3 linked regions of the Pigmentiphaga sp. H8 genome follow. The main gene of each other region encodes a partner of the protein of the gene in region 3 in a complex. Links are inferred from orthologs where the notes say so. Each region holds a gene or a part of one and is shown on either strand. Other genes may lie near its edges.

The links. The genes of interacting proteins can lie anywhere in the genome.
Region 1: the proteins of holB (region 3) and dnaN are in contact, whole or in part, in a cryo-EM structure (PDB 8GIZ), measured with the Escherichia coli proteins. The link is inferred for Pigmentiphaga sp. H8 from one-to-one orthologs.
Region 2: the proteins of holB (region 3) and EGT29_RS19125 are in contact, whole or in part, in a cryo-EM structure (PDB 8GIZ), measured with the Escherichia coli proteins. The link is inferred for Pigmentiphaga sp. H8 from one-to-one orthologs.

The regions. Positions count from the first base shown.
Region 1 is NZ_CP033966.1:885-3,988, reverse strand. Bases 125-3,104 are described here. They hold dnaN (DNA polymerase III subunit beta), read right to left. Parts: upstream 2,178-3,104; coding sequence 1,071-2,177; downstream 125-1,070. Other genes in these bases: dnaA (chromosomal replication initiator protein DnaA), read right to left, coding at 2,419-3,104; gyrB (DNA topoisomerase (ATP-hydrolyzing) subunit B), read right to left, coding at 125-802. Outside these bases: more of gyrB, read right to left, coding at 1-124. UniProt on the Escherichia coli protein: Confers DNA tethering and processivity to DNA polymerases and other proteins. Acts as a clamp, forming a ring around DNA (a reaction catalyzed by the clamp-loading complex) which diffuses in an ATP-independent manner freely and bidirectionally along dsDNA.
Region 2 is NZ_CP033966.1:4,047,484-4,050,557, reverse strand. Bases 1-2,950 are described here. They hold EGT29_RS19125 (DNA polymerase III subunit gamma/tau), read left to right. Parts: upstream 1-418; coding sequence 419-2,482; downstream 2,483-2,950. Other genes in these bases: recR (recombination mediator RecR), read left to right, coding at 2,817-2,950; EGT29_RS19120 (YbaB/EbfC family nucleoid-associated protein), read left to right, coding at 2,479-2,805. Outside these bases: more of recR, read left to right, coding at 2,951-3,074. UniProt on the Escherichia coli protein: Part of the beta sliding clamp loading complex, which hydrolyzes ATP to load the beta clamp onto primed DNA to form the DNA replication pre-initiation complex.
Region 3 is NZ_CP033966.1:2,871,217-2,875,078, forward strand. Bases 490-3,489 are described here. They hold holB (DNA polymerase III subunit delta'), read left to right. Parts: upstream 490-1,443; coding sequence 1,444-2,535; downstream 2,536-3,489. Other genes in these bases: mltG (endolytic transglycosylase MltG), read left to right, coding at 490-797; tmk (dTMP kinase), read left to right, coding at 794-1,447; EGT29_RS13685 (TatD family hydrolase), read left to right, coding at 2,592-3,362; EGT29_RS13690 (ankyrin repeat domain-containing protein), read left to right, coding at 3,458-3,489. Outside these bases: more of mltG, read left to right, coding at 1-489; more of EGT29_RS13690, read left to right, coding at 3,490-3,862. UniProt on the Escherichia coli protein: Part of the beta sliding clamp loading complex, which hydrolyzes ATP to load the beta clamp onto primed DNA to form the DNA replication pre-initiation complex.

The DNA.
Region 1 (3,104 bases), 2.9 Mb from region 3 along the record:
CCACTTCCACGCCCACTGGCACACCCCCGGCCGACGACTCGGTGGCCACCGCGAAAACGTTGGGATGCAGCACGGTCTTGGCGCGGTTGATGTACTCGACGAAGCCCTTGACGCCGCCGCTGAAGGCGAAGTCCTCTTCCTTGCCCTGGCGCTCGTCCACCAGCTTGATGCGCACGCCGTTGTTCAGGAACGAGAGCTCGCGCAGCCGCTTGGACAGGATCTCGTAGTGGTATTCGATGTTGGCGAAGATCTGCGAGTCCGCCAGGTACTGCACCCGGGTGCCACGCTTGTCGGTCTTGCCGCTGACCTTCAGCGGCTCGACGCGTTCGCCGCGGCGGAACTCCATCTGGTGCAGCTCGCCGTTGCGCCGGATGCTGAGACGGAGCCATTCGGACAGCGCGTTCACGCAGGACACGCCCACGCCGTGCAGGCCGCCCGAGACCTTGTACGAGTTCTGGTCGAACTTGCCGCCCGCGTGCAGCTCGGTCATGACGATTTCCGCGGCGCTGCGCTGGAATTCGTCGTCCTTGTGCACGGCGGTCGGAATGCCCCGGCCGTTGTCGGACACCGAGATGGAGTTGTCGGCATGGATCGTGACGATGATCTCGTCGCAATAGCCGGCCAGCGCTTCGTCGATGGCGTTGTCCACGACCTCGAACACCATGTGGTGCAGGCCTGTCCCATCGGACGTATCGCCGATGTACATGCCCGGCCGCTTGCGCACGGCCTCCAGCCCCTTCAGCATCTTGATGGAGTCGGCGCCGTAGCTGTCCGACGAACCGGACGCCGGGCTCGCGGCCATCGCATTGCCAGCAAGAGTGCTATCGATCTCGCCCGTATCGGGCGCGGTATTCTGTTCGGTCATGAGTATGCAACCATCCACACTGCGCGGGCACGACTTCCGCCCTGCAGGAAAAAACTAAAAAAGAACAATCCACCCCATCCGGGGCAACGCCGGCACCGGCGCAACAAACCAAGCCCCTTCCCCCCAGACCCGGGATGCGGTGGATCCGGCTCCGCCGGTCCACCCGCATCGCCCCTGGGGGCGCGCGTAAGCGCGTAGGGGGGGCCTATATCCGCATAGGCATCACGACATACTTGAAGTCCGTGTCGTCGGGCAAGGTGATCAGCGCCGAGGAGTTGGCGTCGCCCACGCTCCACTGCACCGTCTCGGCCTTCAGGTTGCCCAGCACGTCCAGCAGGTAGCTGACGTTGAAACCGATGTCCAGGGGCTCGAAGCCGAAGTCGATCTCGAGTTCTTCCTGGGCTTCTTCCTGTTCCGCGTTGCTGGCGGAAATCTTCAGCACATGATCGGCCATCTGCATCCGTACGCCCTTGAACTTGTCGGTGGTCAGGATGGCGGCGCGCTGCAGGCTGCGCTGCAGGGCTTCGCGGGCGATCGGGAAATGCTTGGTGTAGCCGTTCGGGATCACGCGCTGGTAGTCGGGGAATTTGCCCTCGACCAGCTTGGAGATCAGCTCGACGTCGCCGAAGCGGAAACGGATCTGGTTGGCCGCCACCGAGATCTCGATGGGCTCCTCGCTGTCGTCCAGCAGGCGCAGCAGTTCCAGCACCGTCTTGCGCGGCACGATCACTTCCTGCTTGGGCGCATCGGCATCGATGGCAACCGCGCAATAGGCCAGGCGGTGGCCGTCGGTGGCGACGCAGCGCACGTTGTTGCCGTCCAGGACCAACAGCATGCCGTTCAGGTAGTAGCGGATGTCCTGCTGCGCCATCGCGAAGTGCACCATGTTCATCAGGTGCTTGAACGACTTCTGCGTCATGGTCAGCGAGGCGTTCCACGAGGCCGGCTGGGCCACGGTGGGAAATTCCTCGGCCGCCAGGGTCTGCAGCGCGAAGCGGCTCTTGCCGGACTGGACCGACAGCTTCTTGTTGGCCAGCGAAAGGGACACGTCGCCGGTATCGGGAAGGGCGCGCAGGATGTCGAGCAGCTTGCGGGCTGCCACCGTGGTGGACTCAGACGCATCACCCACGCCGAAATCGGCATGGGTGGTGATCTGAACCTCGATGTCGGTGGACACGAACGACACGCGGCTGCCTTCCTTGCGCAACAGGATGTTGGCCAGGATGGGCAGGGTGTGCCGCCGTTCCACGATGCCTGAAACGGTCGCGAGCGGCTTCAGCAATGCATCGCGTGAGGCTTTGACCAATTGCATATCCAATCCTTCTTTGGGTTGGTAGTTAATAGGACCCTGTGAACAACTGGAATTTCTTCAAAAAACTATTATAAATCAAGAACTTGTCCAGTTTTTAGCGAGTGGGGAACTGGCCTGGAGGATAGCGCACAACCATGAACAACTTTCGATCGAAAAAAGCGGCGTCGGGTTGTCCAGACATGCTCCACGGTTTTTCCACAGTCAAACTCACAGGGTCCCGGATAGGGTTCGTCGCGGTTCGTCATCCTTTCAGGGTTTGCTCGAGCACGTGCAGCGAATGGTTCAACTCCGCCTGCTTGGCCCGGGATTCCGATATCTTGCGTACCGCGTGCAGCACCGTGGTGTGGTCGCGGCCCCCGAACAGTTCGCCGATCTCCGGCAAGCTTTTCTGGGTGAGTTCCTTCGCCAGGTACATGGCGATCTGCCGCGGCAGGGCGATGTTGGCGGGCCGCCGCTTGGAATACATGTCGGCGACCTTGATCTTGTAGAAGTCCGCCACCGTCTTCTGGATGTTCTCGACGGTGATCTGGCCGTTGGACACGGACAGCAGGTCCTTCAGGGCGTCCTTGCAGACGTCTACGGTAATGGCGCGGCCGTGGAACTTGGCGTAGGCCAGGACCTTGCGCAGCGCGCCTTCCAGCTCGCGCACGTTGCTGCGCAGATGCTTGGCGATGAAGAAGGCCACTTCCTCGGGCAGGTGCACGCCCTCGGTTTCCGCCTTCTTCAGCAGGATCGCGACCCGCATTTCCAGCTCGGGCGGCTCGATGGCGCAGGTCAGGCCCGAATCGAAGCGCGAGATGAGCCGGTCGTCGATGCCGGACAATTCCTTCGGATAGGTGTCGCTGGTGATGATGATCTGCTTGCGCAGCGCCACCAGGGCCTCGAAGGCGTAGAAGAATTCTTCCTGCGTGCGGTTCTTGCCCGAGA
Region 2 (3,074 bases), 1.2 Mb from region 3 along the record:
TGCCGGCCCGGCTAGTGTGGTTTTTATAGCCCCGGCAAGGGAATTGGGTGGCGAGCCTGACTTCGGCACTGACGGTTTACAGCTATGGCTGCTTCGTTCCCGACCTGACCAGGTTCACCGCTCCGCCATGCGAAGGGGCCCGCCAATGCCAGTATAGCACCCCCCCTACGCGCTTACGCGCGCCCCCCCAGGGGGGCGATGCGGGTGGACCGGCAAAGCCGGATCCACCGCATCCTGGGTCTAGTGCGGTTTTCTTGGTTTATGGCACCCGTGCTTCGCTGGCTGCCAGCGGTAGCAACAGTGGCACAAACCAAGAAAACCGCACTAGACCCAGGGCACCGCGGATCCGGCTTTGCCGGTCCGCCAGTGCCGCCCCCTGGGGGGCGCCCGAAGGGCGTAGGGGGGTACAATATCCCCTATGACATATCTGGTGCTGGCTCGTAAATGGCGGCCGCGTTCATTCGATACGCTGGTCGGACAAGAACACGTGGTGCGTGCGTTGACGCACGCGCTTTCCACGCAGCGCCTGCATCATGCCTGGTTGTTCACCGGCACGCGCGGAGTGGGCAAGACCACGCTGTCGCGCATCCTGGCGAAATCGCTCAATTGCGAGACCGGCATCACGGCCACGCCGTGCGGCCAGTGCCGGGCGTGCACCGAGATCGACGCCGGCCGCTTCGTCGACTACCTCGAACTCGACGCCGCGTCGAACCGGGGCGTGGACGAGATGACGCAACTGCTCGAGCAGGCGGTCTATTCGCCCACTTCCGGCCGCTTCAAGGTCTACATGATCGACGAAGTGCACATGCTGACCGGGCATGCGTTCAACGCCATGCTCAAGACGCTGGAAGAGCCGCCGCCCCACGTCAAGTTCATCCTGGCCACCACCGATCCGCAGAAGATACCGGTCACGGTGCTGAGCCGCTGCCTGCAGTTCAACCTCAAGCAGATGCCGCCGGAGTCCATCGTCGGCCACCTCGAGCATGTGCTGGCGGATGAACAACTGCCGTTCGAGATCCCGGCCCTGCGCCTGATCGGCCAGGCGGCGCGCGGCTCCATGCGGGACGCGCTGTCGCTGACCGACCAGGCCATCGCCTACAGCGCCGGCAACCTGTCGGAAGAGGCCGTGCGCGGCATGCTGGGCACGATCGACCAACGCCACCTGGTGCGGCTGCTGGACGCGATCCGGGCGGCCGACGGCGCCGGCGTGGTGGGCGTGGCCGACGAGCTGGCGGCGCGCAGCCTGTCGTATGCCGGGGCGCTGGCCGACCTGGCGGTGATGCTGTCGCGCATGGGCATGGCCCAGCGCGTGCCGGGCGCGGTGTCCGAAGAGGATCCGCTGGCGGCGGACATCCAGCGGCTGGCCACGGAATTCTCCGCCGACGAGATCCAGCTGTTCTATTCGATTGCCGTGCACAGCCGCGCCGAACTGGCGCTGGCGCCCGACGAATACGCCGGTTTCGTGATGGCCTGCCTGCGCATGCTGGCGTTCACCGCCGAACCGCAGGGGGTATCCCAGGAAGCCCCCGCGCCGGCCCCGCGATCCGCGGCCTTGAAGGCGGCGCCGGCGGTGGCCGCGTCGATGCCGGCTCCGGCTCCTGCCCCGGTGCCGCCGGCCGCGCGTGCGCCTGCGCCCGCGCCTGCCGCGCCGGCCCGTGCGTCGGCGGCGGCCGAAGCGCTGGCCGCCGCCCGCAACATGTCGATGGCCGGCAACAAGCGTGCGCCCGCATCGGCGCCCGCCCGGCCCGCCGGCAACACGGCGCGGACCGCGCCGGCACCGGCGCCGGCCTCGCCCCCGGACGGGGCGGGTGCCGACGAAGACGGGCCGCCTGCCTGGCACTCGGAGATCGAAGCCGGGCTGCAGGACGGGCCGTCACCGTCGTTCGAGCCCGACGACGCGGGTCCCCCGGACACGATGCCGGTGGCCGCTCGTCCCGCGCCGGCCGTCCGGCCGCCGGCCCAGGCCGCCAAGCCGCCCGTGGTACGGGAAGCGCCCGCCGTGCCGGCCCCACCCGTGGTCCAGGCGGCGCCCCCCCGTGGCGGCGAAGGCGCTGCCGGAGCGGGCGGCAGTCCCATCGCATTGAACGAGCCCTGGCCCGTGCTGGCGGCGCGGCTGCCCATCAAGGGCATCGCCGCCCAGCTCGCGCAGCAAAGCGAGTGGGTGGGCGTCGAAGGCGGCACCGTGGTGCTGAAGGTCGCGACCCGCGGGCTGGCCGAAGGCGCGGGGGTCGAGCGCCTACGCGTCGTGCTCGAGCAGCATTTCGGCGTGCCCGTGCGGCTGCGCTTCGAGATCGGCCAGACCGGCGACGCCACTGCCTTCGCGGTGGCCGAGTCCGAGCGCCAGGCGCGCCAGGCCGAGGCCGAGCGCGCGATCATGGCCGACCCCTTCGTACGTGAATTGCTCGACAATTTCGGCGGCCAGATCGTGCCCGATTCGATCCGCCCGGTATCTTCCGAATCCCAACAAGGAACCCAGCCATGATGAAAGGACAGCTTGCCGGCCTGATGCGCCAGGCGCAGCAGATGCAGGAAAACATGAAGAAGGCGCAGGAAGCGCTGGCCGACATGCTCGTCGAAGGCGTCTCCGGCGGCGGACTGGTCAAGGTGACCATGTCCTGCCGCAACGACGTCAAGCGCGTCGCCATCGATCCCAGCCTGCTGGCCGACGACAAGGACATGCTGGAGGATCTCGTGGCGGCCGCGCTCAACGACGCGCTGCGCAAGGCCGAAGCCACGAGCCAGGAGAAGATGTCCGCGCTGACCGCCGGCCTGCCCCTGCCTCCGGGCATGAAGCTGCCTTTCTGAGCGGGACGGTCATGGCAGGCGATCGATTCGTCGGACCGGCGCCGCTGTCGGTACTGGTCGATGCCCTCAAGCGCTTGCCGGGGGTAGGCGCCAAGTCGGCGCAGCGCATGGCCTATCACCTGCTGCAGCACGACCCGCACGGCGCCCGCATGCTGGGCCAGGCCCTGGGCGACGCCGTCGACCGGCTGCGCCATTGCGTGCGCTGCAATACCTTCACCGAGTCCGAGATCTGCGAAACCTGCGCCAGCCCGCGCCGCGACGCCAGCCTG
Region 3 (3,862 bases):
GCGGCTACGAGGTGGCCCGTGGCGATTCGCTGTGGACGCTGCTGAACCGGCTCGCGCGCGGCGACGTCACGCAGCGGGAAATCCGCTTCATCGAGGGTTGGAACTTCCGCCAGATACGCGCGGCCCTGCGCCGCCATCCGGACGTGCGCCAGACCCTGGACGGCCTCGACGACGCCACCGTCACGGCCAGGATCGGCGCCTCGACCAGCCACCCCGAAGGCCTGTTCTTCCCCGACACCTACCTGTTCGCCGTGGGTTCCAGCGACCTCGACATCCTGCGCCGCGCCTACCGCGCGCAGCAGCGCGAACTGGCCGACATCTGGGCGCAGCGCGATCCGGACCTGCCGCTGGGCTCGCCCTACGAAGTCCTGATCCTGGCCTCCATCGTCGAGAAGGAAACCGGCATGGAAGCCGACCGCCGGCGCATCGCTGGCGTGTTCGTGAACCGGCTCAGGGTCGGCATGCCGCTGCAGACCGATCCGACGGTCATCTACGGCCTGGGCGAGGTCTTCGACGGCAACCTGCGCCGCCGCGACCTGCGTGCCGACACACCGTGGAACACCTACACGCGCCGGGGGCTGCCGCCCACGCCCATCTCGAACCCGGGCCGGGCCTCGCTGCTGGCCGCGGTCCAGCCCGAGAAGCACAAGTACCTGTATTTCGTCTCGCGCGGAGACGGCACCAGCGCCTTCTCCGAGACCCTGGACAGCCACAACCGCTACGTCGCGCGCTACCAGCTCAGGGGGCAGGGGTTGCAGCCGCCGCCGTCCCTCCAGACCGAGGCGACGCAGCCATGAGCGCCGGCATGAACGCCGCCGCCCGCCGTGGCCGCTTCATCACGCTCGAGGGCGTGGACGGCGCGGGCAAGAGCACGCATCTGGAGTGGCTCGTGGCCCAGCTGCGCGAAGCGGGCCTGGACGTGGTGCAGACCCGCGAGCCCGGCGGCACGCCGCTGGCCGAGAAGCTGCGCGAACTGCTGCTGAACGAGCCCATGCGGCTCGATACCGAGACCCTGTTGATGTTCGCGGGGCGCTGCGAGCACGTGCGCACCGTGATCGAGCCGGCGCTGGCGCGGGGCCAATGGGTGGTCTGTGATCGCTTCACCGACGCCACCTATGCCTACCAGGGCGGCGGCCGGGGGCTCTCGGCCGAGCGCATCGCGGTGCTCGAACAATGGGTGCACGGCGACCTGCAGCCCGACGTGACCTGGCTGTTCGACGTCCCGCTCGAGGTATCGCGCGAGCGGCTGGGCCGGGGCCGCACCCTGGACCGCTTCGAACGCGAGGACGATGCCTTCTTCGAGCGCACGCGGGCGGCCTACCATGCCCGGGCCGAAGCGGATCCGGCGCGCTTTCGCATCATCGATTCGACCCGCCCGATCGAGGCGGTGCGGGCCGAGCTGGCCGCTCAGATGCGGGCCTGCATCGCCCAGGCGAGCGGCGCATGAGCGCGCCCCGGTTCTATCCCTGGCATGAAGAAGCGGCCCGCGCCTGGCTGGGCCAGGAGCAGCGGCGGCGCTTCGCCCATGCCTGGCTGATCCACGGGCTGGCGGGCATAGGCAAGGTCGAGTTCGCGCGCGCCGCGGCCGCCAGCCTGCTGTGCGAGTCACCGCAGGACGGCATGGCCTGCGGGCATTGCCCCGCCTGCACCTGGTATGCCTCGGGCAACCATCCCGATTTTCGCCGCGTCCGCCCCGAAGCGATGGCGCTGGCCGAGGGCCAGGCCGAGGAAGGCGATGCCGAGGAAGAAGCCACCGACGCCGACGGCAAGAAGGCCGGCAAGCGCGCTCCCTCGCGCGAGATCCGCATCGAGCAGATACGCGCCCTGGAATCCTGGGCCAACACCGGCACGCATCGTGGCGGACTGCGGGTGGTGGTGCTGTATCCGGCCGAAGCGCTCAACACGATTTCGGCCAACGGCCTCCTGAAGATCCTGGAGGAGCCGCCGCCCCAGACCGTTTTCCTGCTGGTGTCCGACGCGCCCGACCGGCTGCTGCCGACCCTGGTGTCGCGCTGCCGCCGGCTGCCCCTGGGCACGCCGGCGCCCGGGCCGGCGCTGGCCTGGCTGGAAGAGCAGGGCGTCCAGGATGCGGCCGCGCAACTGGCCGCCGCGGGAGGAGCGCCGGTCGCGGCCTGGCGCCGCGCCGAAGCCGGCGTGCCGCCCCGGGCGCCGTGGCTGGACACCTTCGCGGCCGCGCTCGCGCAGGGCAAGCCGCCAGACCTGGGGCAGATCGTCGATGCGCTGGACAAGATCCCGGCCGTGGAATGGATAGACGCGCTGCAGCGCCTGGCCACCGACGTGGCACTGGCTCAGGCCGGCATCGGCGCGCGCTATTTCCCCGAACTGGCTCCCCATAGCGCGAAGATAGGGGAGCGCGCCGAGCGCGGCCGCGTGGCCGAACTGTCGCGCTGGCTGACCCGCCAGCGCAGGATCGCCGACCATCCGCTCAATGCCCGGCTGTTCGCCCAGGACGTACTGGCCCAGGCCAGCGCGGCCTGCCTGGGCCGCCGTCCCGCGCGGGTGGCCCAGGCCTAGGGGCCGGGGCCACCCGCTGTACTATGGATTCCGCAGCCATACCGTCTTCCTTGCCCATGTTCGTCGATTCGCACTGCCATCTGGATTTCCCCGAACTGGCCGCGCAACTGCCCGAGATCCTCGAGCGCATGCGCGGCAACCACGTCGCCCAGGCCTTGTGCGTCAGCGTGAACCTGCCCGACTGGCCCCGCTTGATGGAGCTGGTACGGGCCCATGACAATCTGTGGGCCTCGGTGGGGGTGCACCCCGACTACGAGGACACGCCCGATCCCACGGTCGAGCAGTTGGTCGAGCTGGCGGCCACCCCCAAGGTCGTCGCCATAGGTGAAACCGGACTGGACTACTACCGCCTGACCGGCGACCTGACGTGGCAGCGGGACCGTTTCCGCAACCATATCCGCGCCGCCCGGCAAACCGGCAAGCCCCTGATCATCCATACCCGTTCGGCGGCGGAAGACACGCTGCGCATCATGGAGGAAGAGGGGGCCGCCGAGGTCGGCGGCGTGATGCACTGCTTCACCGAATCCCAGGCGGTGGCCGACGCGGCCATCGCGATGAACTTCCGCATCTCCTTTTCGGGCATCGTCACCTTCAAGAACGCCCGGGAGTTGCAGGAAGTGGCCCGCAGCATCCCGCTGGACCGGATCCTGATCGAGACCGATTCGCCCTACCTGGCGCCCGTGCCGCATCGGGGCAAGCTGAACGACCCCTCCAAGGTGGTTCACGTGGCCGAGAAGATCGCTGAGTTGCGCGGCCTGCCGGTCCACGCCGTGGCGGATGCGTCAACCAATAATTTTTTCAATTTATTCAAAGATATACAGCGCTAAATTAAAGCTAGAAATAACTTTAATTAGACGGCTTTTTTCGAAGAAAAAATATTTTTTAATCAATAAGTTGAACGGGAAATATAAGGAAACACATTATGTTTGGCTCGTGGGCTCGCCGGGGATGGGGTTTCCTGCTGCTGTGGTGCTGGCTGACCGCGTTCTCGGCGGCGCAGGCAAGCGCCGAAGAAGACTTCTGGGTTGCCGTCCGCAACGATCGCGCTTCCACGGTCAAATCGCTGCTGGGGCGGGGCATGGATCCCAACATGCCCAACGCCGCCAGCAATACGCCGCTGCTGGAAGCCATCAAGGAAGAGGCCTGGGGGGTCTATGACGTGCTGCTGGCCGACAAGCGCATCGACGTCAATCGCCAGAACCGGCTGCGCGAATCCCCCTTGATGTACCTGGCGATCCGGGGCGAGGCGACGCGGATGGAAAAGCTGATCGCGCGCGGCGCCGAGGTCAACCAGGAAGGCTGGACGGCGCTGCACTATGCCGCGTCC